Regions from separate parts of the Duganella sp. AC917 genome, predicted to be linked through region 1. Evidence: predicted binding sites of a transcription regulator. Region 1 holds the regulator's gene; each other region holds the start of a gene.

The links. The regulator FliA, encoded in region 1, starts transcription of late flagellar genes. The targets are predictions, from matches to a motif close to CTAAAGTTTNNNNNNNNNNNGCCGNTA.
Region 2: a site for FliA is predicted at 4,373-4,399, ahead of fliD (flagellar filament capping protein FliD). Genes of this name have one in related genera too.
Region 3: a site for FliA is predicted at 955-981, ahead of ACZ0BA_RS00045 (flagellin N-terminal helical domain-containing protein). Genes of this name have one in related genera too.

The regions. Positions count from the first base shown of each region.
Region 1 is NZ_OZ409848.1:6,703,595-6,715,058, reverse strand. Features, by position in the region: gene ACZ0BA_RS29380 (flagellar basal body P-ring protein FlgI) at 1-869, opposite strand, end outside; gene ACZ0BA_RS29375 (flagellar basal body L-ring protein FlgH) at 979-1,644, opposite strand; gene flgG (flagellar basal-body rod protein FlgG) at 1,655-2,437, opposite strand; gene flgF (flagellar basal-body rod protein FlgF) at 2,519-3,259, opposite strand; gene ACZ0BA_RS29360 (flagellar hook protein FlgE) at 3,289-4,848, opposite strand; gene ACZ0BA_RS29355 (flagellar hook assembly protein FlgD) at 4,872-5,582, opposite strand; gene flgC (flagellar basal body rod protein FlgC) at 5,604-6,011, opposite strand; gene flgB (flagellar basal body rod protein FlgB) at 6,014-6,439, opposite strand; gene flgA (flagellar basal body P-ring formation chaperone FlgA) at 6,613-7,380, shown strand; gene flgM (flagellar biosynthesis anti-sigma factor FlgM) at 7,487-7,801, shown strand; gene ACZ0BA_RS29330 (flagella synthesis protein FlgN) at 7,809-8,279, shown strand; gene motD (flagellar motor protein MotD) at 8,397-9,200, opposite strand; gene ACZ0BA_RS29320 (flagellar motor protein) at 9,202-9,948, opposite strand; gene ACZ0BA_RS29315 (RNA polymerase sigma factor FliA) at 9,930-10,661, opposite strand; gene ACZ0BA_RS29310 (MinD/ParA family ATP-binding protein) at 10,741-11,464, opposite strand, start outside.
Region 2 is NZ_OZ409848.1:2,370-8,029, forward strand. Features, by position in the region: gene fliK (flagellar hook-length control protein FliK) at 1-840, opposite strand, end outside; gene ACZ0BA_RS00025 (flagellar protein FliT) at 855-1,184, opposite strand; gene fliS (flagellar export chaperone FliS) at 1,188-1,622, opposite strand; gene fliD (flagellar filament capping protein FliD) at 1,650-4,337, opposite strand; gene ACZ0BA_RS00040 (flagellar protein FlaG) at 4,561-4,944, opposite strand; gene ACZ0BA_RS00045 (flagellin N-terminal helical domain-containing protein) at 5,038-5,660, opposite strand, start outside.
Region 3 is NZ_OZ409848.1:8,120-19,583, forward strand. Features, by position in the region: gene ACZ0BA_RS00045 (flagellin N-terminal helical domain-containing protein) at 1-859, opposite strand, end outside; gene ACZ0BA_RS00050 (GGDEF domain-containing protein) at 1,187-2,773, opposite strand; gene ACZ0BA_RS00055 (response regulator) at 2,984-3,631, opposite strand; gene ACZ0BA_RS00060 (sensor histidine kinase) at 3,674-4,852, opposite strand; gene ACZ0BA_RS00065 (hypothetical protein) at 4,881-5,450, opposite strand; gene greB (transcription elongation factor GreB) at 5,552-6,118, shown strand; gene ACZ0BA_RS00075 (hypothetical protein) at 6,147-7,082, shown strand; gene ACZ0BA_RS00080 (TonB-dependent receptor plug domain-containing protein) at 7,426-9,918, shown strand; gene ACZ0BA_RS00085 (ABC transporter substrate-binding protein) at 9,948-11,464, shown strand, end outside.

The DNA of each region.
Region 1 (11,464 bases):
CCGCCGGCCAGCGCGTTGGGCTGGCTGACCTGCGGATCGGCTGTCACCGAGACTGACATATTCCCGTGGGAAATGGCGCACGTCTCAAGCGTCACCGCGCGGTTCATCACCACCGAACCGGTGCGGGCGTTCATGATGACTTTGGCGGGCTGCTCGGCCGGATTGACTTGCATGTCCTGCAGGGTGCCGATGAAGGTCACGCGCTGGTCGCTGCCGCTGGGCGACTGCACGCGGATCACGCGGCTGTCGAGCGCATACGCGATGCCGGCGCCGTATTTTTCGTTGATGGCCTCGACCACGCGGCTGGCCGTGGCGAAGTCGGCGGTATTGAGTTCCAGCTTGATCTGGTTGCCCTCGCCCAGGTTGGAGGCGACGGCGCGCTCGACCGTTGCGCCGGCGGAAATCTTGCCCACACTAAGGTGGTTGACGGTCAGTGAGCTGCCGCCGGCGCCACCGGCGGCGACGCCAACGCCACCGACCAGCACGTTACCCTGCGCCATGCCGTAGACCTGGCCGTCGGCGCCCTTGAGCGGCGTCATCAGCAAAGTGCCGCCGCGCAGGCTCTTGGCGTTACCCATCGACGACACGGTGATGTCCAAGGTCTGACCCGGCTGGGCGAACGGCGGCAGGGAGGCGGTGACCATGACGGCGGCGACGTTCTTCAATTGCAGCTGGGTACCCTGCGGCAGGTTCACGCCCAGTTGCTGCAGCATCGACACCACGCTTTGCACCGTGAACGGGGTTTGCGTGGTCTGGTCGCCACTGCCGTCGAGGCCGACGACGATGCCGTAGCCGATCAGCTGGTTCTGGCGCACGCCGGCGATGCTGGCCAGGTCGCGCAGGCGCTCGGCGTGGGCGGTCTGCACCATCGACGCCAGCAGAACGAACGCGAGCACGATCGACACCAGCTTGGCGAACTTGACCAGGCGCGGGGCGTGGATCAGGGCGGAAGTCTTCAAGGGGGTGTTCATCTCAGCCTCAGAACGGCAGCAGGCTTTGGAAGAAGCGCGAGGCCATCGAGGCCATTTCCGCGCGGTCGACCTGGCTGCTGGTGCGGTATTCGACCTTGGCGTCGGCGACGGCGGTCGAGGCCACGGTGTTGCCGGTGGCGATATTGTCGGGATTGATCATGCCGGAGAAGCGGATGAATTCGACGCCCTTGTTCATCGCCACTTGCTTTTCGCCAGCCACGATCAGGTTGCCGTTCGACAGCACCTCGACCACGGTCACGCCCATGGTGCCGGTGAAGGCGTTGCTGGCGGTCTGGTTGTCGCCGTCGGAATACTTGCTTTCGTTGGTCACCGCCAGCGGGTTGCCGAAGGTCGACTGCAGCGGCTTGGGCAGCGCCACGCTGACATTGCCGGACTTGTTGCCCGAGCTGGTGCCGGCCTTGTTGGCGGTGGTGCGTTCGGTGATGACCAGGGTCAGCACGTCGCCCACCTGGCGCGCGCGGCGGTCCTCGAAGATCGGGCGGAAGGCCGAGCCCTGGTAGATGGCGCCGTTGTTCGGCTTGGCGGCCAGTTGTTCGGCGTTGAGCGGGCGGGCCGACATCGGCGTGTTGACGATCGACGTCGGCGTGCTCATGCAGCCGCTTAACGTGGAGGCGACGGCGGCAGCGAAGATGATGGCGATGACGTGTTTCATGGTACTCCCCCTACAGCTGCGCCAGCTTGGCGAGCATCTGGTCGGACGTGGTGATGGCCTTGGAATTGATCTCATAGGCGCGCTGGTTCTGGATCATGTTGACCATCTCCTCGACCACGTTGACGTTGGACGTCTCGACAAAGCCCTGCAGGATCACGCCGGTGCCGTTGGTGCCCGGGGTGTTGGTCTGCGGATTGCCCGAGGCGCCGGTTTCGACGTACAGATTCTCGCCCTTCGACTCCAACCCGGTCGGGTTGATGAAGGTCGACAACTGGATGCTACCGATCTGCTGCGGCGCCACCTGGCCCGGCAGCGTCACCGAGACGGTGCCGTCGCGGCCGACGGTGATGCTTTGCGCGGTGATCGGGATGGTGATGGCCGGCTGCAGCACGAAGCCGCTGGAGGTGACCATCTGGCCGTTGTTGTCGCGCTGGAAGGAGCCGTCGCGGGTGTAGGCGGTGGTGCCGTCGGGCAGCAGCACGTTGAAGAAGCCGTTGCCGTTGACCATCAGGTCCTTGTCGTTGCCGGTCGACTGTGGATTGCCCTGGGTGTGGACGCGCTCGATCGCGACCGGACGCACACCGGTACCGAGCTGCATGCCGGACGGCAGGTTGGTCTGTTGCGACGATTGGCCGCCGGGCTGGCGGATGTTCTGGTACAGCAGGTCTTCAAAGACGGCGCGCGACTTCTTGAACCCGTTGGTGCTGACGTTGGCCAGATTGTTGGATGTGACGTCGAGCGCGGTCTGCTGCGCTTCCATGCCCGTCTTGGCGATCCAAAGTGAACGTATCATTTTCCTTCTCCCGTAGCATGGATGGGAGCGGCCAGAAGCGACAGCTACTCATCCCACACCACCATTATGCGGGAGAGGCGATCAACCCAAAGCGAGGATCTGGGTGGCTTTTGCTGCGTTATTCTCGGCGTTCTTCAGCAGGCTCATTTGCATCTCGAACTGCCTTGCCAAGCTGATCATATTGACCATGGAATCGACCGGATTGACGTTGCTGCCCTCGACCGCGCCGTCGACCACCCGCACCAGCGGATCGTTCTGCGCCGGCGTGCCGTCCTTCTGGCGGAACAGGCCGTCGTTGCCGCGCACCAGGCCCTTGGGGTCCGGATTGACCAGCTTGATGCGCCCGAGCGTGTTGGACGGCCCAGGCTGGTAATCGGTCGAGACGGTGCTGACGGTGCCGTCGCCGGCGATCATCACCGTCACGTCCGGCGGAATGGCGATCGGGCCGCCGTCGCCGATCAGCGTTTGGCCGCTGGTCGTTTGCAGCAGGCCGTTTTCGCTGACCTTCAGGCTGCCATTGCGGGTGTAGGCCTCGGAGCCGTCCGGCGACTGCACGGCGATCCAGCCCTGGTCGCGGATGGCGATGTCAAGCGGACGGCCGGTGGTCTGGATCGGCCCGGCGCGCATGTCGGCGCCGACCGTCGAATCGACCACGAAGGCACGCGTTTGCAAGCCCTCCGACACCACCGGCACGGCGCGGAAGCTGTCGAGCTGCGCCCGAAAGCCGGTGGTGTTGACGTTGGCCAGGTTGTTGGACGTGGTGGCTTGTTGCTCCAGCACGTGCCGCGCCCCGGTCATCGCGGTATAGATCAGACGGTCCATGGCTTGTTCCCTTTATTGCATCTTCAACATTAACGCAGATTGACCAAGGTCTGCATGATGCCGTCCTGGGTCTTGATGGTCTGCGCGTTGGCCTGATAGACGCGTTGCGCGGTGATCATGTTGACCAGTTCGGCCGTCAGGTCGACGTTCGACGTTTCCACCGAACTGGCGCGCAGCGAACCCATCGAACCGGCGTTGGGCACGCCCACTTGTGGAGGACCTGAGTTCGAGCTTTCCGCCCAGGCGTTGTTGCCCAGCGGGGTCAGGCCGTCGACGCTGGCGAAGTTGGCCATGGCGATCTGGCCCATGGCGCGCGACTTGCCGTTGCTGTACTGGCCCAGGATCACGCCGTTCTCGTCGATCGCGTAACGCTGCCAGGAACCGGCCGAGTAGCCGTCCTGGGTCGAGCCGAGGTCGTTGGTCACGCTGCCGTATTGGGTGGTCTTGTCGAACGTAGTGCTCACCACCATCGGCTGCTGTGCGCCGGTGTCCGGGAAGATCGGCAGGCTGATCGAGAATGGCAGGGTTTGCGGCGTCGGCTGCAGCGCGGCCATCGCGCCAGGGCTGAGCGCACCATTGCGATCGAAGATCAAGGTGCCTGCTTTAACGGCTGGAACGGTGATGGCGGCCGCCAGCTTGGCGGCGATGTCGTCCGGCGATTTGTCAAGAATCGAACCGGGGGTGCCCACGTCAAGCGCAGCGAAGGCGGCGTCCAGCGCGGCCAGTTGCTCCGGAGAAGCGGCGGCAGGCGGCGTCGTGGCGGCGGCCGTCATAACCTGATAAGCGACCGACGCGTAGTTATAGGCGGCCGCGCTTACTGCGGCTGGATCCGCCGGCGCGAGGCGCACTGCGTCATTGTAGGCGGTGCGGGCGTCAGCGACGCCTTGGTCGCCGTTGATGGCGGCGGCGACACCGGCCGAGACGACTTCCTTGTTATCGGCGGAAGCGTACACATCCCAAGTGTTGGCGTCGGTCTTGACATAGTACGTGGTCATGATGTGTGACGTTCCCAGGCTGTCATACACATTGAGCACGGTCTGCTTGTTGTAGCTGTCCGGGTCGTTCGCATTGAACGGGATCGTTTTCGGCACTTTTTCAGCCGAACTCAGGTTCATCTGGAAGTTGGCCTTGGTGGTCTGCACCGGGGTCAGGTCGGACTTGTCCAGCGTCAACGGCACCGGAGCGCCGAGCTGGATCACGCCGGCCGTGTTCGACAGGTAGCCCGTCAGCTGCGCGCCCTGGGCGTTGACCAGCGTATGGGTATTATCTTCATGGAACTGGCCGTTGCGCGAGTACTGCACCGCGCCGTTGACCACCAGGCGGAAGAAGCCGCCGCCGTTGATCGATACATCCAGCGGGTTGTTGCTGGTTTCGATATTACCCTGCGTGAATTGCTGGGCAATTTTGGAGGTCGTCACACCGATACCCGGGTTGTTGCCGGAGACGCCGTTGAGCGAGTTGGCGTACAGGTCCGCAAACTGGGCTTGCGAACCCTTGAACCCGACCGTGCTGGCATTGGCGATGTTGTTGCCGATGACGTCCAGCGATTTGGATGCGGCGTTCAGGCCGCTCAGTCCTTGTTGGAACATGGTATTCCCCTATGGTGTGAGACTTACAAAACTTCCTTGATTTCAGCCATCGTGAAATGGCCAAGCGAGGTATTCAATTTGACGCCGGCAGCGCCGGTCGACACGCTGGCGACGGCCGCCAGCTGCAACTGGGTGGCGTCGGTCAGCGTCTTGCCGTTGGTGACGGCCTTGACGCTGAAGGTGTAGCTGCCGGCGGCCGCCGCCGTCTTGGCGTCGGTGGTGCCGTCCCACGTGATCGGGTAGGTGCCGACGTCGGCGTTTTTCATCGACATCGTGCGCACCACCGTGCCGGTCTTGTCCATGATGCTGATGTCGACCGTCTCGGCCGGCGAGGCCAGGTCGACGCCGAACACGCTGCTGCTGGTCTTGACGCCGGCCGCGTCGGTGCTGGTGCTCAGTTCGATGCCCTTGCCGGCCACCAGCACGCCCTTGCCGATCAGGCTGACCGCGTTCATCGACTGGGCGCTGGCCTGGTCGGTGCGCAGCGATTCCAGGGTGGCGTTGACCTTGTTGATGCCGGTCACGGTCGACAGCTGGGCCAGCTGGCTGGTCATGGCCGCGTTGTCCATCGGATTAAGCGGGTCCTGGTTCTTCAGCTGCGTGATCAGCAGCTTCATGAACTTGTCCTGGTCGGCGCCGATGTCGTTGCTCGCCGCAGTGTTGCTGGTGGCGGTGTTGGTGGTGTTGAAGGTCGACGCCTTGGGCGTGTCGATGATGCCGCTGGTGGTGGCCATGGTTGGACTCTCTTGATCTTGTTAGTTCTGACCGATGGTCAGCGTTTTCGCCAGCAGCGACTTGGCCGCGTTCATCGTCTCGACGTTGGTCTGGTACGAGCGCGACGCCGACAACATATTGACCATCTCGTCGACCACATTCACGTTGGGCATGGTGACGTAGCCCTTGTCGTCGGCCATCGGATGCTTGGGGTCGTACATCTGCTTCATCGGCGACTGGTCCTCGACCACCTTGCGCACGCGCACGCCGGTCGAATCGCCTGCGGCCGTCGGCGTGGCTTCGAATACCACCTGGCGGGCGCGGTAGGCTTCGCCGCTGGCGCTGGTGGCGCTGTCGGCGTTGGCCAGGTTGGAGGCGACCACGTTGAGGCGCTGCGCCTGGGCGCTCATGGCCGAACCGGAGACATCGAAGATTTTAAATAGTGACATGATTAGTTCCCTGACTGGATCGCCGCCATCATCCCTTTGATCTGGGCGTTGATCATGGTGACGCCGGCCTCGTAGCGGATGGCGTTGTCGGCGAACTGGTTGCGCTCGACATCCATGTCGACCGTGTTGCCGTCGACGGCGCCCTGCACCACGCCGCGATACAACAACGGCGTGCCGTCGGCCAGCGTTCCACCTGTTTGCTGGGGGTTGGGGAAATGCTTGGTGGCCGTGGTCTTGAGCGTGGCGCTCGCGCTTGGGCTGGCCTTGTCCAGCGCCGCCTTGAGCGCGCTGCCGAAGTCGACGTCGCGGGCCTTGTAATTAGGCGTGTCGGCGTTGGCGATGTTGGACGCCAATACCGTCTGCCGCTGCGAGCGCAGGCTCAGCGCGGCTTCGTTAAAACGCATGTACTCGTCGAGTTTACCAAGCATGACAACCTCCGGATACCGCCCAAACAGTGGACGAACTTGTTATGACAGGATTCATCATACGGAGTTGCCTCAGTGAACCATCGACAGAGAAGCACCCGCTTTTCCGCGCTATTCAAGGTTTCAAGTCGGGCCCGCGGGACTATGATGGCAATATTGAAGGGGAAACCTACGCCATGACATCGCGCCATACACAACTTGCACAATCCGCCATCCGGCTTGCCGCCATCGCCCTGTTGTCGGCGACCGCCGCGACCGCGCAGGCCCGGCAAAACCAGCTTGCCCAGCCCGGCCAACAGGCCCAGCCGCGCCAGGCCGCCTATCACGACCGCGCCGCGCTCAAGCGCACCGTGGAAGAGTTCCTGCAGGTGCAAACCGGCGGCCTGCCCGGCCAGGTGAGCGTGACCGTGGGCGCCATCGACCCGCGCATGAGCCTGGCCCCCTGCCCGGCGCCGCAAGCCTTTTTCATGCCCGGCGCGCGCGCCTGGGGCAAGACCACCGTCGGCGTGCGCTGTGCGACACCGTCGGCCTGGACGGTATATATTCAAGCCAGCGTGACGGTCATTGGCGAATACGTCGCCAGCGCCGCGCCGCTGGCGCAGGGCCAGACCATCGAAGCGGGCCAGTTGGTGATGTTGCAAGGCGATTTGACAATGTTGCCGGCAGGTATAGCCACCGACATCAGCCAGGTGGTCGGCCGCAGCAGCAACAGCTCCTTGCCGCCCGGCACGCCGATGCGGATCGACACATTGCGCACCAAGCCGGTGGTGCAATCCGGACAACTGGTGCGGCTGGTGTCGAACGGTTCCGGTTTCAGCGTCTCGGCCGAGGCGCGCGCCATGGGCACGGCGGGCGACGGTCAGGTGGTTCAGGTTAAAACTTCCGGTGGGCAACAAATCACCGGAATCGCCAAGGCAGGCGGACTGGTGGAGGTGGCGTTTTGATCGAACGCAGGGTTCTGATGACGCGCGAGGCTAAAGTTTTTCGAGCAGGCGCCGTTAAATACTCAGATCCCGGGGCTTTAGGTCCCAACCAGAGAAGGATGATGCTGTGAAAATCAACGATACATTAAAGAACACGACCGGCTTGCCGGCGTCGAACGCGGCTCCCGCCTCGACCGCGCGCGGCGCGGACAAGGCTGCGCCGGCGCCGACCGCCGCCAGCTCGGAAAGTGTGCGCCTGTCGCCCCAGGGCCAGGCCATGGCGGCCAGTGCGGCCGGCGGCAGCAGCGGCGTGTTCGACACCAAAAAAGTCGAGCGCATCAAGCTGGCAATCGCCGATGGCCAGTTCCAGGTCAACTCGGAAAAAGTAGCGGATGGCTTGCTGGATACAGTCAAGGATCTGCTGCACTCAAGGAAACGATAGGATAGCCATGTCAACCGTCACCCCGCTCAACAATCTGCGTGAAGAAGCGCAGATCATGGCCACGCTGCTCGAGCTGCTCAAACAGGAGCAGCAATTGCTGGTGACTGCGGAAATCGACGGTTTGCCAGCGGTCACGGCGAAAAAAACCGCGCTCATCGCGCAAATGACGCTGTTGTCGGCCCAGCGCCATCGCGCCTTGGGCAAGGCAGGTTTTCCCGCGCAGGAATCGGGCATGGAGGCGTGGATCGCCGCCAGCGCCGACGAGCAGATCGGCCAGTCGTGGAAACAGCTGCTCGAGCACACGCGCGAGGCCAAGGAACTGAACCGGGTCAACGGCATGTTGATCAACAAACAGATGGGCCATACCCAGGGCGCGTTGCAGGCGTTGCAACCTTTGTCTTCCGGCGCGAATAACTTCTACAGCGCCAGCGGGATGTCGAGCACGATTCCGCGTAGCCGCGGCTTTTTGGCCGGCTGATCACTTTCCCTTGGTAAATTGCGAAGCGCCTTTGTTGGCGCTGCGTGCGCTGCGTTGGCGCGGGCATGGCGGATTACGCTTCGCTAATCCGCCCTACCTGGTTTAGCGTGTTTTTGATTATCGGGCCGGGGTGGCCGCGGGTGCTGTCGGCGCCGGCGTCGTCGGCAGTTCGGTGACCGTATCGGGGATGCCCGACAGGATGGTGACGGCGACGCGGCGGTTGCGCGCGCGGCCGATCGGGTTGTCGTTGGGCGCCACCGGTACGTTGGAGCTGAAGCCGACCGCCGTGAGGCGCCCGGGCGCCACGCCCGAGTCGATGAACAGGCGCACCACGCTGCTGGCGCGCACCGCCGACAATTCCCAGTTCGATGGATACAGCGATGTGCTGATCGGCAGATTGTCGGTGTGGCCCTCGACCTGCACGTTGTGGCTGTCGTCCTTGAGCAGCGCGGCGACCGCGCGCAGCGCTTCGACCGAATCGGCCGTCAGGCGCGAATCGGCCGGATCGAACAGCACACTGGCGTTGATCTCGACGCTCACGCCACGGCTGTTCTGCGTCACCCGCACCTTGCCCTCCTTGACCAGCGGCGCCAACGTGGACAACAAGTCCTGCGCCAGCTTGGTCATCTGCTCCTTTTCCTTGCGCAGCATTTCGGTGCGGCGCTTCAGGCCGGGATTGGGGATGGGCAGGTTTTGCACCTGCGTGTTAATCGGCTCGGCCGAACCGGCGCCGCCGAAGGCATCGCCCAAGGCGTCGGAGAACACCTTGTACTTGCCGATATTGACCGAGGAGATGGCGTACATCACGACGAAGAACGCGAACAGCAAGGTGATGAAGTCCGAGTAGGAAATCAGCCATCGCTCGTGGTTCTCCACTTCCTCGTCGAACTTCCTGCGCGCGCGCCGGTACTGGTACTGCATGTCAGTGCTCCCGCAGCAGCGTTGCGATGCGCTCGTCGATGACGCGCGAGTGGTCGCCGGTGGCGATGTCGTAGAACACGGCGGCGGCGATCTCCTGCTGGTGCACGGCCTGCGTGACGATGGCCTTGAGTTTATTGGCCACCGGGTAGAAGAACAGGTTGGCCAGGCCCACGCCGTAGATCGTCGAGACGAAAGCGACGGCGATGCCGGCGCCAAGCTTGCTCGGATCGGTGAGGTTTTCCATCACGTGGATCAGGCCCAGGACGGCGCCGAGGATGCCGATCGTTGGCGAGTAGCCGGCGGCCGATTCCCAGATCCGCACCGCCTGGCGCTCCTCGGTTTCGTAGGCGGTGATCTCGGTGTCGAGCAGGTGGCGCAGCTTGTCGGGATTGATGCCGTCGACGATCAGGCGCAGGCCCTTGGTGTTGAACTTGTCCTTGGAGGCGAGCATGTAGCGCTCCAGCGACAGCAGGCCGTCGCGGCGCGCCGCCAGGTTCCAGGCGTTGATGTCGCGCGCGAGCACGGCGCGCGTGTCCTTGGGCGGCGCGAACACCAGCCGCAGCATCTTCAGGCCGCGCACGAAGGTGCGGAATTTGGTCTGCAGCAGCACGGCGCCGAAGGTGCCGATGACGACGATGGCAAAGGCGGCCGGCTGCAGCAGCGACGATAGCTTGCCGCCCTCCAGCGTCTGGCCGACGGCGATGCCGGCCAGCGCCAGCAATACACCGATTACACTGGCCCAGTCCACGACTTCTCCCTGAGCGAGGCGCGCAGGCGCGCGACGGCCTGCGTATGCAATTGCGATACGCGCGATTCCGATACGCCCATCACGGCGCCGATTTCTTTCAAGTTGAGCTCCTCTTCATAGTACAGCCCCATCAAAATTTTCTCGCGCGGCGGCAGCGCGTCGATGGCGTCGATCACGGCCTGGCGGAAGTCGCCGTCGAGCAGCGAGCGCAGTGGATCGCTCTCCTCGTCCGAGCAGTAGCGGTCGAGGAAGCTGTCGTTGCCGTCGTCGGCGTGGAAATCCTCGTAATACACCAGCTGGTGGCCGCCGCCGTCGGACAGCATCTCCTGGTAGTCGGCCAGCGACAGCTTGAGCATCTTGGCCACTTCCGACTCGGTCGGCGGATGGCCCAGGCGCTGCTGCAAAGTGCTCATCGCCGTTTCGATCTTGCGCATGTTCTGGCGCATGGAGCGCGGCAGCCAGTCGCTGTTGCGCAGTTCATCGAGCATGGCGCCGCGGATGCGCAGCACGGCATAGGTCTCGAACTGGGCGCCGTGGGTGTCCTCGTAACGGCTGATGGCGTCGAGCAGGCCGATCATCCCGGCTTGCACCAGATCGTCGACTTCGACGCTGGGCGGCAGTTTCGCCTTCATGTGATGGGCAAGGCGCTTGACCAACGGCATATGCTCCGTCAGCAAAGAATTCTTGTCCGCTTTCCCTTTGACCGTGTACATAGCCTGATGTTTATATTCTTATTGATGGTTCATTGATAATTAGCTATGCGCCAGGATCTTCGCCGCCCGCCCTTTCCGCTCACAGTGAACGTGCGACCGACGGCGAACCGGCCAGCGCGAGGCGCCCCGCCAGTTGACGGAAAGCGACCGACGCGCCGGCCAGCGGGAAGGCGTCGACCACCGCGCGACCCAGACGCGCGGCGCGCTGCAGGTATTCGTCGGCCGGCACGGATCCCATCGAGACCAGGTTCACGGCCAGATAGCGGCTTGCCGCTTGCGCCATATTATCGTATACCACTTTTGCTTCCGATTCGGAAGCCCCGGTGACCAGAATTCCAAACGGGCGGCGGCCCAATTCCTGGTTCAGGCGCTTGATCATGCTGTAGGCGGCCTTGATCGAGGTGGCGCTGTTCGACACCTGCACCACGATCTCGGAACTGGCCATGACCGGCACCGGGAAAGCCTCGCCGTCGAATTCGCCGTCGACGATGACGATGCCGGTCTGCTTGACCAGGACGTCGAAAGCCTTGGCCAGGCGGCGCGTTTCATCCGGGCCGCTGCGCAGCGCGCCGCGTGTCATTGACGCCACAGCGAAACCCTGCGGCACCTGGTGGATCACCTGATTGAGCGCGCACTCCTGGCGCGCGACGTTCAGCAAACTGGCGCCGCCGTCGACGCCGAGGCGCGTGGCCACGCCGTGCGCGCTGGCGCAGGCATCCATCATCAACACGTCGTTGCCGGCGCGCGCCAGCGAAGCGCCCAGGTTGACTAGCATGGCGCCCTTGTCGTCCTGCGGCGTGGCC
Region 2 (5,660 bases), 6.7 Mb from region 1:
CACCCGCGCGGTGTTGCTCAACGTCGATTGCGGCGTGGTGTGGTCCAGTGCGGGCAGTTCGCTGGACGGCGTCAATGGCGCCTTGCCCAGCAGCGTGGCCGCCAGGCTCTGCGGCTTGACGGCGTCGGCGGGCAGCGGCGTGCCGGCCGCTTGCGCGCCTGGTGCGGATTGTGCGGCGGCGGCCTGGCCGGCGCCCGCCGGCAATGGGCGTCCAGCCGCTGCGGCATCGGCGGGTTTTCCCTGTGTGGCGGCGGCTTGGGCGGCTTCGGCGCCGGGCCGCGCCAAGGCGGGCTGCGTGTCGGGCTGGGCGGCGGTAGCGGCGGGGCCGGCTCCGGGTCGCGCCTGGCCGGGAAGGGCGTCCGGTTCGGCCGCCGCGCCTGCATCGGGCTGGCCCGGCTGGCCGGGAACGGTGGCGGCCGGCGCACGTCCGGGGCCGGCGGGCTGGCCGGCCGCTTGCTGGGACGGCAGCGACGGCGAATACAGCGCGTCGGCGCCATCGGCGCCCGCGCCTTCGCTGTAGACCACGGTGGGGGAGGCGCCCGGCGTGCCGGTGCCGAGCTGGAAGGTCGGACGGGGCGAGGCGGTCAGCACCGTCAGCGGCACCTGGTCGCCGACGTTGACATTGGGCGGCAACATCATCCGCACCGCGTTGTCGGCCACCTTGACCAGCGAGCTGCCGTCGTTGAAGCGCGACATGACTTCAGCTGTCACCGACTTGCCGACCATGCCCTGCAGCGCGCGCTGGAAGGCGACCTGGCGGTCGTCGCCGACGGCCGCGCCGGCGCCAAGGCCGTCGGCCGGGCGGACGGGCAGGACGGCGGCGTCAAAACGCGGCAACATGACGCCGGCCTGCTTTAAACGCTGCCGTAGGCGCTAACCACGCGCCGTTCCGTGCCGGTCGAGTTGATCAGTTTGGACAATTGCTCCATCCATGGCATCGTCAGGTCGCGGATCTGGCGGTCGGCGTTGAGCATCTGGCGGATCAGTTCGATCTTGCGTTCGCGCTCGGCGCCGCGCATCGGCGCCGGCGGCTCCTGCTCGCGCAGCGACTTCGCGTGGACGGCCACGCGCTCCTCGAGCAGCACCAGCATGTCCCAGTCGCTGCGGGTAGCGGCCTGCACCATCTGCTCGGTCAGGGCCGCCATGGCGGCGTACACGGATAGGATTTCTTGGCTCGTCATCATGGATCAGGCGCTCGCGAGGTTGGGTTGTTTGATGCCGGTGACGGCGGGGGTGTCGGCAATGGCGTTCCAGGCGTCGCGCAGCTCGATGAGCAGGCGCTGCACTTCCTCGACGATACCGGTGTCGTTGGTGATGTTGGCCGTCAGCAGGCGCCCGCTCATGTACTCGTACAGCGAGTCGAGCCCCTCGGCGATCTCGCCGCCGGCCTTTTTGTCGAGCGCGGCGCGCAGGCCGCTGTCGATGATCATGATGGCCTTCGAGATCGATTTGCCTTTTTCGGCGATATTGCCACTGCGCATACCGTTTAATGCCGCGTTCAGCGCCACCAGCGCGCCGTCGAACAGCATGACGATCAGCTTGTGCGGGCTGGCGGCCACAACGCCTGTTTCCATGCCGACGTTGGCATAGGCATGCACGCCAGTGTGTCGAGATCCGAACATATTCCGTCTCCTGTGAATGGGTTCGTGTTACCTGTTGGCCGCCAGGGCCGCGAGTTGTTGCGTCAAAAATGACATGGTCGTGTTCATGCTGGCGATCGTCGTGTCGAGTGCCGAGTACTGCTTGCGGTAGCGCGCCTCGATGTCGACCAGGCGGGCGCTGAAGGTGTCGCGCTGCTTGGTGATCTCGGCCACGGTTTTATTCAGGCCGGAGGTGCGGCTGGTCAGCGCCCCCTGGGCGCCCAGATAGCCGGCCGCCAGCGTGTTGAGCTGATAGGCATAGCCTTGTGAGAAGCCGAAGGTGCCGCGCGAGCCGACCGTGTCGCCCTCGACCGTCAGTTTCAAGCCGTCGACGTCGGCGCCGGGAGCGCCGGTGAGGGTCTGGCCGTCGCCGGTCGCCGTGAAGCCGCCGATGGTGCCGGCGACGTCGACGCCGTTGACCGGGGCGCCGCTGCCGAACACGGCGGAGGTCGCAGTGCCGGAGTCGTTCGAGACGGAAATGTTCGATTTGGACCCGTAGCGCGTCGATTCCAGCTTGAGCTTGCCGTCATCGCCGATGGTCGCCGCCACCGTCGCGCCAGCGGTGGAGAACTGGCTTACGCCGTTGATCGCCGATTGCAGCATGGTGGCCAGTTGGGTCGGATTGTAGGTGCCCGCAGGAATGCTCACCGTTTGCGTGTTGTTCAGGTTGGACGGCACGGTGTCGTTGAGCGTGATGGTCCAGGTGGTGCCGGCGTCGATCGTGGTTTCGGCAGGCAGCACCGCCGTGCTCTGCAACGTCGCCTTGGTGGCCAGCTGCGTGATATTGACCGCGTAATCGCCGGCCTTGGTCTTGGCGCTGGAGCTGACGAATTTCACATCGGGATCGGTGCTGCGCCCGACCGCCGCGAACAGGCCGGCGATATCGTTGTAGTTGTTGTCGATGGCCTTTTGCAGCTTTGAGGTGTCGAGCGTCAGCGTGCCATCCTTTTGGAACGCGATGCCGATCTGCGACAGGTTCTTCAGGCTGGTCCCCTGCAAGCCGGTGATGGTGCCCGACATTTGGGCGCGGATCGACGATTGCAGGTTACGCAAGGTGGGATCGCCGAGCAGCGGGCCGCCGGTTTTGGTGTCGGCGTTGTAACCGCCCAGCGAGGTCATCTGGCTATTGAGCTCGTTGTACGCCTTGACGAAACCGTTGACCGAGGCGGTGAGCGCGGCCGTGTCCTTGGCCACCGTGAGGGTCGACGCGCCCACCTTGAGCGTGCTGATGGTCACGCCTTCGATGGCGCCCGAGATGCCGAGGCTGGAACTGGTGACGTCGATGCCATTGACGGTGGCCTTGGTGTCCGAGGCGGCCGCTTTCTGGCTCAGGTTCTGCACGCCGTTGGGATCGTAGGCCAGCAGGCCGACCAGCGCCGGATCGGCCGGATCGCCGCCGGTGCCGGCCAGCGTGATTTTCATCGTCGAGCTCTGGCCGCTGGCCGTGGACGTCAGGATCAGGCGGTTCGGGGTTGCGCCGGTGCCGGTCGACCCGTCCGAAACGATGGTGGCGGTGACACCGAAATTGCCCTTGTTGATCGCGTCCCTGATGCCTTGCAGGGAATTATTGGTGCTATCGATGACGATGTTGCCGCTGGTGCGGTCGCCGTCGGCGGCAAAGTCGGCGCCCAGGTAGGCGCCCCCGGTGCCGGCGGTCAGGCCGGCGCCTTCCGGATTGGTGCCGCCCACCTTGATCGGGCTGCCGTCGGCCGACACCAGCGAAATGGCGCCGACGGCCGTGGTGCTCGAACCGATATTGGCCGCGCCGTTGTTGCCGATGCCGCCGGTGACGGTGCCGGAGACGGCTTCGGCGATGGCGATGTTGCTGCCGTCGGCATTGGTAAATTGCAAAGTGCCATCGGCGGCGCTGCCGGTATAGGTGATATTGGCGTCGGCCAGCGCGCGCGCGGTGGCCGTGTTGCCGGTCAGCGCGGCGTCGATCGAGGCCGCCGTTACGCCGGCGCCGCCGGCCACGCCGTCGGCCTGGACGGCGATTTCCACGCCGCCCACGGACAGCGAATAGGTGCCGCCGCCGCTGGTGTCGACCTGGCCGAAGCTCGAGGCGCCGGCCGCGCCGAACAGGGTGGCGCTGGTGACGGTGGCCGTGGCCTTGGCCGACACGCCGGTGGTGGTGCTCTTGGCGTTGACGGCGTCGGCCAGCAGGCGCGCGCTGCGCGTGGTGCCGTCGGTGGCGATGGCCGTGCCGTTGATGCTCAGCGCGCCCGGCGTCAGGCCGCCGCTGGTCAGGCTGGCGCCGAGCGCGCCGCCGGTGATGCCGAAGGTGCCGCCGCTGACGGTGCCGAGCGAGAAATTGATGGTGGTCTTGGCGCCCAGCCCGATGGCGGCCGTGGTCGATTTGTAGCCTTGCGAAGCGAGCGTCTGTGCCTGGGCGATTTGGGTGACGTTGACCCGGTAGCTGCCCGGCTTGGCGGTGCCGTTGGCGGTGGCGGTGAAGATGGAGGCGTCGCCCGGTGTCGTCGACATGGTCTGGAAGCCGCTCAGCGAGGTCAGGCTCGAGAGCGACGCTTGGAAGGAGCCGAGCGCGCTCGACAGGTTGCCGAAGGCCGACACCTGCGCCAGATAGCTGGCCGACTTCTTGTCGAATTGCGCCAGCGGCGTCGATTCGGCCACCATCAGTTTGCTGACGATGTCGTTGACGTTCAGGCCTGAGCCGATGCCGGGGGATGAGATGGCCACAATGCGCTCCTAAGTAAAGCAATAATATAAGACAGTATCGGCAGAATCAAACCGGACTTGAGAGGGGCGATTACCGGCCTGTTCGGGCAAAGCGGAAAAAACAGGCGGCACAGCCGCAGCGGCGGGCGCCGACGGCGTCAACGCGAATGGGGCATGCTGGACATTGCCTCTGGGAAGCATGCCCGAAAAGAAGAAAAAGCGGCGCGCGCTGGGCGCGGCCGCTTCATGCGGTTTGCTGGATCAGCAAGCCGGCGGTGCTGGATTTCGAGGCCAGCGCCTTGGCAATTTCCAGCGCTTCCGGGGTCGGAATCTGGCGCAGCACTTCCTTGGTGGTCTGGTCGATCACCTTGACGACGGTGCGCTTGCTGTCATTGTCGATGGAAAACTCCAAGCCTTGCGACTTGTCCTGGGACGCCTTGTTGAGCTGCGAGACGGCCTCTTTGAGCTGCTCGGCGCTTGGCACGTTGGCCGGACCCTTGACGGCGGCCGCCGTGTCGAGCGCCGTGGCCGGGGCGCGCGGGGCGCCCGGCGACACGGCCGCATCGCTGCCGGATGCGCGATCGGCCTGGCGCACCGTCGTGGCGGAGCCTATGGTATCGATAGTCATGATACGTTCCTTTACGAAAAATCCCCGACTGACGAAAAATCAGCCGGGGAACCTAGTCGGAGTGACTGGACGACGTCAACTCATCCCCGGATCTTAACCACGCAGCAGCGACAGCACGCCGTTCGGCAGCGAGTTGGCCTGGGCCAGCATCGCGGTGCCGGCCTGTTGCAGGATCTGGCCGCGGGTCAGGGTGGCCGTTTCCGCAGCGAAGTCGGTATCCTGAATCCGGCTACGCGAAGCGGACAAGTTCTCCGTCGTCGTGTTCAGATTGGCGATGGTCGAGGCGAAACGGTTCTGGATCGCACCCAGCGCGGCGCGGTTGCTGTTGATCTGGTTCAGCGCCGAATCGATGGTTTTCAGTGCCGCGTTCGAGCCCTCGACGGTGCTGACGTCGAGCTTGGCGACCGACTGCAGGTCCGAACCGATCGCGGTGCCGGCCGTGCCGCCGATGATGGCGGTGCCGGTCGAGGCGACCGAGAAACCGCTATCGGACGAGAAGCTGACCGAGCCGCCGACCGTTACCGAGGCCGGAGCGGCCGAGGTACCTTTTGGAATATCGATCGGCGTCGAGTCGATCGCTGCCGTGGTGCCGTTGGCTGGCGTTGGCGCGCCGGCGATCTTGGCCGCACCCAAGCCGGTGGCGGTATCGGCCAGCACGTTGTTGATGCTAATGTCGTCGCCGTTGGCATTGTTCAACACCAGCGAGGTCGCGCCGG
Region 3 (11,464 bases), 6.7 Mb from region 1:
CCACTTTGGCCGAGATCGTCACCGGCTTGGAATTGGCGTCGTTGGCTTTCGAATTGGCGCCGCGCAGTTCGAACTGGACCGAGCCGTCGGTGATGCCGGTGATGGTGGCGGTGGTCGTGGCCTGGGCCGTGACGCCGGTCGTGGTGCTCAGCGAGTTGATGTCCTTGGCGATCTTGCCCGCGCTGGCGCCCTGGGCGACCAGCAGGTCCGTGCTGACGCCGGCGCCGGATTTGATCGACAACGTTTCGGCTGCCGCCACGTTGTTTTGGCCGTCGACGGCTGCGCCGGCAACAGGCTGCGACAATGCGCTGGTCAGGGTGCTGCCGGTGGCCGATTTCAGCGTGTTATTGCCGAGGTCGGTCGCCTTGGCCGACTGCACGCCCACATTGATGGTCTGGCCGGAGTTGGCGCCGACCTGGAACTGGGCCGAGGTCAGCGAGCCGTCGAGCACGTTCTGGCCGTTGAACTGGGTGGTGTTGGCGACGCGGTCCAGTTCCTGCGACAGGGCCGAGACCTCGTTTTGGATCGATTTACGGTCGGAATCGGAATTGGTGCCGTTGGCGGACTGGACGGCCAGTTCGCGCACACGTTGCAGCAGATCGCCAGCAGTGCTCAAGCCACCTTCGGCCGTTTGAGCCAGCGAGATACCGTCGTTGGCGTTGCGCGCAGCCGTTTGGTTACCGCGAATCTGCGACGTGAAGCGCTCGGAAATAGCCAGACCGGCGGCGTCGTCCTTGGCGCTGTTGATGCGCAGACCGGAAGACAGACGCTGCAGCGAGGTCGACAGGGAAGCTTGCGAGGTGCTCAGGTTACGTTGCGAGTTCAGCGAGGAAATATTGCTATTGATGACTTGTGCCATGATGATTCTCCAGATTACTTCGATTTGGGCTAGATGCTCATTTCACTTTGGTCTGTCTCCCTGTTCCGAGACAATCAAACCGCTGTTGTAATGATTAACGGTTGCCCTATGGGAAGCTTTAGGGTGGGAAACAGTAAGAAATCGCTGTTTGTCGCCTCAAGTTCGCGCCATGTGCCCGCTTAAACGACCGCGAATCCGGAATCTTTAGGGCCAAAATAATTATTTTTCACACTGTTTTCGACGAAAAAAAACCCGGCGCAGGCCGGGTTGGGGTGGTTTCGACAGGCGCCGACGCCCGTTGTTGGTCGATTCGACCACGTTGCGGTACTACTCGGCGATCACCACCCGGTTCTTGCCGGTCTGTTTGGCAGTGTACATCGCCTTGTCGGCCCGCTTGACCAGTTCGGTCTGCTCCTCGTTGGGGCGGCGCAACGCCACACCGGCCGAGAACGTGATCAGCACTTTTTCGTTATCGTGCAGGAAGAAGTGCTTGGTCAGCTCGCGCTGCAGCCGGGTCATCGTGGTGGCGGCCGCCTCGACCGAGGTTTCCGGCATCAGGATCAGGAATTCCTCGCCGCCGAAGCGGGCGATCACGTCCATCGAACGCAAGGTGTCCTTGACGATCTTGACCAAATGCTTGAGGGCGGCGTCGCCGGCGATGTGGCCGTAGGTGTCGTTGAGCTTTTTGAAATCGTCCAGGTCGAGGATGGCGATGCACAGCGGCGTGCCGCGGCGGTCGGCGCGCGCGGTCTCGCGCTCGAAGACATCGTCCAGGCCCCGGCGGTTGAGGCTGCCGGTCAGCTGGTCCTCGCGCACCAGTTCGCTCAAATGCTGCAGCTTGGCCTCGAGCGCGTGGATGCGCGACTCGGCGTCCTGCACTTCCTGGCGCGCCAACACCATCTTGTCGCGCGCCTTGAGCGCTTCGCTTTGCACCAGCCGGGTTTCCTTGAGCACTTCGTCGAGGATGCTGTTGAGCTCGGAGATATTGTCGGCCTTGCTGATCTTTTCCGAATAGCCGCCGATCTTCTCGTGGAAGTCGCCGGTCGAGGCGGCGACCTGGCTGAGGCGGTCGATAAAGGTCATCATCATGTTCTTGACGGTGAGCTTGACGTCCGACAGGCTGTGCTTGAGCTGGCCCTGCTTGTAGATCACTTCCTTGAGGCTGCGCGTGGCTTCCTCGAGCGCGCGCACGTCGAGCGGGCCGGCGATCAGGTTTTGCACCGATTCGATCTGGCCGCGCAGCCAGCTGTCGTCGTCGAGCAGTTCGCTGACGTTTTCCAGCAGCAGTTTGAACAGGCGCAGCAGCAATTCCTGCTGCTCGCCGCTGTCGCCGCCGCGCAGTTCGATCTGGAAGCACAATTGTTTCAGGCGCAGGCCGATCTCGGCCAGCGCTTCCTCGCTGTGGGCCAGCTTGGTGGCCGCGCCCAGCGATTCGGCCTCGGCCACGAGCACCGGCGCGCCGCTCAGCAGCGAGGCGACGGCAAACGTCAGCGTGCGGCTGAGCAGGTCGCGCAGCACGCGGCTTTGCTCGTTGTCGGCGTCGGCGATCTCGATGCCTTTGCGGGCGACGAAATGGCGCTCGACCAGTTGCGACAGCGTCTTGGCGTAGCCTTCCCAGTCGCGCGTCTTGACGGCGCGGTTGAAGCGGCGGCCGAAGTCGGCCAGGTCGCCGGTGTTTTCGGTCAGGCGCGTGGCGAACTGGCTGAGCACCGATTCCGGGCCGGGGTCGACGCTGCCGAGCGGCGCCGCCGTTGCCGGCGCGGTCGCGGCGGCCGGTTCGGTGATGCCGGCGATCTCGTTATATATATCCCGGTACGCTTCCGGTGTCGGCGCGATGCGCCGCACGGCCAGCCGCTTGAACGCCTCGCGGGCGATCTCGGCCGGATTCAGCTCGGGAGTGGATGGTTTGGACATAAATGACACGCGGCCTTTTAAAAGGTTTTCTGATTACCACCATGATAAGGCCGTGTCCTGAATGGCAATGCGCGGAGCAGGGGGCGGATCATGCCTTTCATCACGGCATTAACTATGTGCAATCCGTCAACCATCCGGGGCGCGCGGCCCTGGGTGCAGCTTATCAAGCAACCACTATCTTACCCGCGCCGCCGGGTCGCCCGCGTCCGATTACTCGATCAGTTGGTTTTTGATCGCATAGTGCGTCAGTTCGGCGCTGTTCTTCAGTTTCATCTTGACCAGCAGGCGCGCGCGGTATTCGCTCACGGTCTTGACCGACAGCGACAGTTCCTTGGCGATCATGCCCACCGTCTTGCCCGAGGCGATCATCGTCAGGGTCTGGTATTCGCGGTCGGACAGGGTGTCGTGGGGCGGCGCCTCGTGGTCCTCGCCGACGTGGTTGGCCAGTTCCTGCGCCAGCGCCGGGCTGATGTATTTGAGGCCGCCGGCCACCTGGCGGATCGCCGTCACCAGCTCGCGCGGCGCGCTCTGCTTGGTCAGGTAGCCGGAGGCGCCGGCCTTGAGCGAGCGGATCGCATACTGGTCCTCGCGGTGCATCGACAGCATCAGCACCGCCAGCTCCGGCTTTTCCTTCTTGATTTGTTTGAGCACCTCGATGCCGCTGCGGTCCGGCATCGAAATGTCGAGCAGCATCACCTGGCATTCGGACTTGCGGAACAGCTTGACGGCGTCGAGGCCGTTCTCCGCTTCGCCCGCCACGACGATGTCGCGCGTCTCGGCCAGGATCTGCTTCAAGCCCTCGCGCACGATGGCGTGGTCGTCGGCGATGAAGACCTTGATAATGGCTTTTTCTGTCATTTTGTTATATTTCTCTACGCTAGCTGGATGCCCGCCGTGACATTATTTCACAGTGGTAATTTTTTCTCCAGCTATTGTAGTGCCGGCGGCGGCCGCGATGAGCGTTTCGCGCGCGCTATCTTGCTTAATCTTGATCGCTACAACAGTTCCGCCCCCGGCGGCGTGGCTCAGCGTTAACGTTCCGCCCAGCGCGCGCGCCCGTTCGGCCATGCCGCGCAGGCCGAACGAGGCGGCCTTGGCGCGGTCGGCCTGGCGGATGCCGCCGCCGTTGTCGGTGATTTTGAGCGACACGTGGTGGCGCAGCCGCGCCAGCTTGACCGTCACCCGGGTGGCGTTGGCGTGCTTGGCGATGTTGGTCAGCGCCTCCTGGGCGATGCGGAACAGCGCCGTGGCCTGGTCGTTGTCGAGCGCGATGTCGCGCTGGTTGGCGCTGAAGGTGCTCGGCACGCCGGCCTGCTTTTCGAACTCCTTGACCTGCCACTCGAGCGCCGCCACCAGCCCCAGGTCCAGCAGCGCGGGGCGCAGGTCGAGCGAAATGCGGTGCACGGCATCGATGGTGCGGTCGACCAGCGCGTCGACATAGTCGGTTTTCTCGCGCAGCGCCGGGTCGGCGCCGTCGAGGCGGGCCGCCAGCATGGCCAGCGCCATCTTGATGGCCGTCAGGTTGCCGCCCAGTTCATCGTGGATCTCGCGGGCGATGCGGGTGCGTTCCTGTTCCTTGACGCGGTCGGTGTGGGCGCTGAGCTCGGCGAGCCGGGCGCGCGACTGGCGCACCTCCATCTGTTCCAGTTTGCTCTCGGTGATGTTGGTCATCATGCCATTCCAGCGCACGCCGCCGCCGGGCAGCGCGTGGGGCGTGGCGCGCAGGTTGATCCATTTGACGTCTTTCCAGGCGTCGACCCAGATGCGGCCTTCCCAGTTCCAGCTCCACAGCGCCGACGCCGACGCCTGCATGGCGTCGCGGTAGGCGCGGCGGTCGTCGGGCAGGATCAGGTCGAGGAAGCGCGCGGGCTCGGCGTGCAGCTCGGACGCCGTCACGCCCAGCAGGGCCAGGCAGCCGTCGCTGAGGTAGGGGAAAGAAACGTTGCCGTCGGCATGCAGCACGAACTGGTAGACCAGCCCGGGGGTGTTGGAGACGATGGCGTCGAAGCGGGCGCGCACCTCGGCCAGCTCTGCCGCCAGCGCGGCGCTGTCGTTGGGGGTGTCGGGAGGTGCGGTCATGGGGTAGCCGTCGAAAGAAGTGTCGGGATCATGCGCGCCAGCGGGCGCGGATACGTTTCAGCAGGCGGCGAAAGCGCGCCGTCCAGCTGCCGGCCGTCGGCGCCGGCAATGCTTGCCGCCAGCGGCGCAGCCTGGCCGCCAGGGCCTCGACCCGGCGCCAGGCGGCGGTGGCGCGCAGGCTGGCTATCCAGCGTTCCTTGATCGCCAGGAACCAGTGCAGCAGCCGGGCGAACCAGAGGATGGTCAGCAGCACCGGGCGGGTGAGCAGATACAGCCGCGCCACGGCCGCCGCGCCGATGACTTTGGCCGCGACAATGACCAGCAAGCCGGTCAGCGCGTGGCCGTTGCCCATCGCCCACAGCGCCAGCAGCTTGACGGGAAACAGCAGCACCGCCGGCAGCGCGAACAGCACCAGCGCCGCGTACGGCCCCAGGCGGCAGATCCACGCCTCGAGCCGGTGCAGCGGCGGCCACGCGGTCAGCTTTTCCATCAGGCGCGCGCCGAGCGTCCAGAGCCAGTCTTCCAGCAGCAGCAACACGGCGGCGAGATACACCAGCGGCGCGAACAGTCTGCGTGCGTATCGTCGGATGGGTTTCATTATCGGTTATGTTGCTCCTCTGACAGCATGATACGTGAAGCATCGCCGATGCGGGGAAACCCTATCGTGCGGCGCGACGGGCAGGGGGTACAATGATCCGTATGAATAAAGCATTTGTCAAAGAATCGGACGGGGACGACGACGAGGAAGCCGCCGCGCTGGCGCTGGCGATACCGGCCGGGTCGAAGAACTACATCACGCCGGCCGGCTACCAGCGCATCAAGGATGAGCTGTTGCAGCTGATCGACGTCGACCGTCCAGAGGTCGTGCGCATCGTGCACTGGGCCGCGTCCAACGGCGACCGTTCCGAAAATGGCGACTATATATATGGCAAACGGCGCTTGCGCGAGATCGACCGCCGCATCCGTTTCCTCACCAAGCGCATGGATTCGGCGGCCATCGTCGATCCCAGCGTGCATCATGGTAGCGACCAGATATTCTTTGGCGCCACCGTCACCTACTGCAACCAGAACGACGAAACCCGCACGATCACCATCGTCGGCATCGACGAGCTCGACCCGCTGAACGGCAAGATCAGCTGGGTGGCGCCGGTGGCGCGCGCGCTGACCAAGGCGCGCGAAGGCGATGTCATCACGTTCCAGGCCCCGCATGGGGTGGAAGAGCTGGAGATACTGGAAGTGAGTTATCCGGCGCCGGTGGCCGACTGACATTGCGCGCGGCGATACAATGGGCACCATGAACACGGCACTTGTCCTCAAGCGGGGTCGGACCGGCCGCCTGCCGGCGGGCGCCGTACGGCTGGCCGGCGGCGCGCTGCTGGCGCTGGCGCTGTTGGGCTGGTCGCAACCGGCGCGCGCGCTCGATACCTACCGGGGTGATTTTGTCTTCAATAATCCTGATTACCGGGACCGGTACGCGCTGGCCGTGTTGAAGGCGGCGTTGGAGGCGTCGAGCGAAAAATACGGCCCTTTCGAGCTGATCGTCGCGCCGCTGATCATGGAGCGGGACCGTCTGATGCAGGAAATGGCCAAGGGCGACATGGTCAACCTGACCGCGCAGGTCACTTCGGAGGAGTGGGAGCGCAAGCTGGTCCCGATCCGCATTCCGATCGACAAAGGATTTTCCGGCTACCGCATTTTCCTGATCGACGGCCGCCGCCAGGCACAGTTCAGCGCGGTGCGCGGTTTGCCGCAGTTGAAGGAACTGACGGTGGGCGCCGGCCGGCAGTGGGGCTCGACGCCGGTGCTCGTCCATAATGGTTTCAAAGTTGTGATGGGCACTTCCGTCCTCGGCATGCAGGCCATGCTCGCTGCCGAGCGGTTTGTGTTTTTCCCCCGTTCGGTGGAAGAGGCGGTCTACGAGCGGGAAGCCTACGCCCCCGGGCTGCCTACACTGGCCATCGAGGAAGAGCTGGCGCTGTACATGCCGCTGGCGCGTTATTTTTTCATCTCGCCTGCCCAGCCGCGACTGGCGGAACGGCTGGAGTACGGCATGCGGTCGATCGCCGCCGATGGACGTCTGGATCGGCTGTTTCATCAGGCTTACGATGGCCTGATCGAGAAGGTGGGTTTGCGCAAACGGCGCATTTTCAAGCTGGACAATCCGTTCCTGCCACCGAAGACGCCGTTGTCTAACAAGGCGTATTGGTATGATCCGCTGGCGCGGCCCTAGGCGACGCCGAAAATAATATAAATAATAAAAAAATATCGTTCGGCCGGTACGATTTTTAATGTCCGGACGCTTATCTCGTCGCCCCAGAGCCGCACGGATACTGGCTTTCCGGCCGATCAGCTTGCCGCAATCGGCTGCAAACGTCCAGTGCTTAAAACGCATATCGTTAGACGCTCACTCCGGCTTTTACGCGTAAACCAAATGTAATAACAGACGACAAAAAGATTCGTTATCAAAGAAAACATCGATTGATATAGTCCCCGTGAACTGGTTTCTCACACATTCTCACTAGGGGTCTCTGATGTCGAAGTTGTCGCAAAAAAAACAAGGAACTTGCCGCGCTGTGCCGCGTCTGCCGCGTCTGTCGCCCCTGGCGCTGGTGCTGGGCAGCTTGTTCGCCAGCGCTGCGGTCATGGCCGAGGACGCGCCGACGGCAATCGACAACGGCGCCATCCAGGCGCGCGATATCGTGGTGGTGACCGGCTCGCGCGGCGCGGCGCGCAGCATCGCCGACAGCCTGTCGCCGATCGACGTGGTCGGCGCCAAGGAGTTGGCGAGCACCGGCAAGCAAAACCTGCGCGACGCCTTGTCGACGCTGTATCCCTCCTACAGCAACACGCCCGGCTTCAAGGGCCAGACCGGCATTGCCGTGGCCACCGCCACGTTACGCGGCCTCGACGCCAACAGCGTGCTGGTGCTGGTCAACGGCAAGCGCCGCCACAAAACGCCGCTGATCATCAACGGCCAGTCGCCCACCGATCTCGATCTGATCCCGATGAGCGCGGTCGAACACATCGAGGTGCTGCGCGACGGCGCCGCCGCCCAATATGGCTCGGACGCCATCAGCGGCGTGATCAACATCATCCTGAAGACCAATGCCGGCGGCGGCGCCTTCAGCTATTTGTATGGCCAGTATGGCGAGACGGTCGGCGATTTCGACGGTCGCGGCAAGACCAACAACGCCTTGTTCAGCCAGGGCTTCGAGCTGGGCGACAAAGGCGGCTTCATCAACATCAGCGCCACCGCCGACGCCCACCGCGCCACCAACAACCAGGGACCGATCCCGACCACCACCAAAATCTATTTCGGTAACGATCCGCGCGAGACGTCGCAGTCGCGCTACAAGATGATCATGGGCAAACCGGCCGGCGAGACCTACAACCTGGCCTACAACGCCGAATTGCCGTTGAACGACGACGTCACGCTGTATTCGTATTCGACCGCCAGCGACCGCTATTCACAAGGATGGGGCTACTACCGTCCCGCCAGCTCGCCGCAGAATTATCCCGACGTCTACCCGGACGGCTTCATCCCCAAGTTCGAAACCAGGGAAACCGATTTCCAGGTGGTGGCCGGCGCGCGCGGCAAGAACGCGCTCGGCTGGGACTGGGACCTGAGCACCAGCTACGGCCACGACAAGGCGAAGATCTATACCAAGGAGTCGCTGAACGGCTCGCTGGGGCCGGCCTATCAAACCCAGCATGATTTCTACGACGGCGCGCTCGAGTCCAGCGAGTGGGTGACCAATCTGGATGTGACGCGCAGCGTGGCCAGCGGCTGGTTCGCCAGGCCGCTGACGGTGTCGGCCGGCTATGAGCACCGGGTCGAGCACTTCAAGCAGCTCGAGGGCGAATGGGCGTCGTACGCCAATGGGGGATACGCGTTCCCGTCGGGCCCGCTGGCCGGCCAGCGGCCGAATCCGGGCGCCTCGGGCATGGGCGGTTTCTCGCCCGACGTCACCGGTTCGTACTCGCGCACCAACGACGCCGTGTACGCCGACTTCAGCCAGGACTTCAGCGCCAAATGGAGCGCGGCGGCCGCCGCACGCTTCGAGCATTACAACGACTTCGGTAACGTGAGGACCGGCAAGCTGTCGACCCGCTATGCGGTCAGCGACGGCGTCGCCTTGCGCGCCACGGTGAGCAACGGCTTCTCGGCGCCGACCATGCAGCAGCAGTATTACAGCACCAAGGTCGGCGGCTACACCACCGATCCGACCACCGCCCAACTGCGCCAGAGCTTTGCCCTGACGGCGCCGCCCAACAGCGTGGTGGCGCGCGCGCTTGGCGCCACCGACCTGTCGCCGCAACGCTCCGTCAGTCACAGCGTGGGCTTGGTGCTGAAGCCGTGGAAGGACACCAACGTCAGCCTGGACGCGTATCAGATCGCGATTCGCAACCGCATCATCTCCACCCCGACCTTGCAGGGGGCGACAGTCAATCGCATCCTCAACGCGAGCGGCCTGGCGTCGAGCCAGATCACCTCGGTGACGTATTTCACCAATGCCGCCAGCACGCGTACCCGTGGCCTCGATCTGGTGATCGACCATCGCACCGACCTGCCGGCCGGCTACGGCAAGATCGACTGGATCTTCACCAGCAACCAGAACTCGACCAAGGTCACGGAACTGGCGGCGATCCCCGCCGTGCTGGCCAACAGCGGCATCGCCTACAACCGCGCCACCATCAGCGCGCTGACGGAGAACAACCCGAAAAATATCAGTTCGCTGAGCGCCTTGTGGAAGATCGGCAAGTTCGACCTGACCATCAAGGAGACCCGCTACGGCAAGGTGCGTAACGCCAGTTCGGTCGCCGCCGCGCGCGACGAGGAGGTCGATGCCGCGTTCATCACCAACCTCAACGCCGGGTACGCCTACAACAAGCACGTGCGCATATCGCTCGGTGCCGACAACCTTTTCGGCAAGCGCCCGAACGAGCTGAACAGCGAGGCCAAGCGCTTCTTTGCGATCCCGGTGACCAGCCCTTCGTACAGCTGGGTTTCGCCTTACGGCATCGATGGCGGCTACTACTACGCGCGCGTCGATGTCAGCTGGTGATCGCACGCCACATTGATCGGGGAGGTGCCATGCAATTTTCAAGACGACAATTCATCGGCGCGGTCGGCGCGGGCGCGCTGGCCTGGCCCGCGTTGTCAGGCGCGGCCGCCGCGTCGGCCGTACCACAGCGCGGCGGCACGCTGGTGGTCGGCGCCAATCCGGAGCCGACCACGCTGACCAGCGCGATCACCTCGGCCGGACCGAGCCAGATGGTGTCGGGGAAAATCTTCGACGGTCTGCTGACCTACGACCTGACGCTGACGCCGCAGCCCCAGCTGGCCACCGCCTGGAGCGTGAGCAAGGATGGCCTGACCTTAACTTTTAAGCTGCGCCCGGGCGTGCGCTGGCATGACGGCAAGCCGTTCACGTCGGCCGACGTGGCGTTTTCGCTGCTGAAGGTGTGGCGCGTTTATCACAGTCGTGGTCGTGGCACCTTTGCCAACGTGGTCGCGGTCGATTCGCCCGATCCGCTGACGTCGATATGGCGCCTGTCCAAGCCGGCGCCGTATATTTTGAGCGCGCTGGCCTCGGCCGAATCGCAGGTTTTGCCGGCCCACATGTACCAGCAGGGTGAGGTGCTGCGCAATCCGGCCAACAACGCGCCGATCGGTACGGGGCCGTTCCGCTTCGTGAGCTGGACCCGCGGCAGCAATCTCGTGCTTGAACGAAATCCCCACTACTGGCAACCGGAGCAGCCGTATCTGGACCGGCTGATTTTTCGCTTCCTGCCCGATCCGGCGTCCATGGCGGCCGCGCTGGAAACGGGCACGATCCAGCTTGCCACCGCCGCCGCGCCGGCCGATGTGGTGCGGTTGCGGCGCAATCCGGCGCTGGTGGTCGATACCCGTCCGACCGGTTTTTCGTCGACCATCACTTCGTTCGAGTTCAACCTGGATCGGCCGGCGCTGCGCGACCCGCGTGTGCGCCAAGCCATCGCCCATGCCATCGATCGTGATTTCCTGGTCAAGAATGTCTGGTTCGGGGACGCGGTGGCAGCCACCTCGCCGATTCCGGAAACGCTGCCGGCATTCTTTGCCACTGGCTTGCCGTCCTACGCCTACGATCCGGCGCGCGCGATTGCATTGCTCGACGCGGCCGGACTGAAGCCGGATGCAAAGGGCGTGCGCCTGACGTTGACGTGCGATCCGTATCCCACGCACGCGATGACGACGGCGGCGCAGTATTTGCGCGGCAGCTTGCGCCGCATCGGCGTGCAGCTGAACGTGCGCGTGCAGGATGCCGGCGAATTCGTCAACCGCGTCTACACGCGGCGCGACTTCGATACCGTGGTCTATGGCGCGGCGGCCGGTCCCGACCCGGCGATCGGTAGCCAGCGCTTTTATTGGTCGAAGAATTTCCAGCCGGGGATCGCGTTTTCCAACGGCGCGCACTACAACAACCCGGAGGTCGACCGGTTGCTGGAGGCGGCGCAGATCGAGCTCGATCCGGCCAGGCGGCGCGCGTTCTACCGCCAGTTCCAGGAGATCGTGCAGCGCGACGCCGTGACCTTGCCGCTGATTTCCGCCAGCCCGCCGGTGGTGCGCAG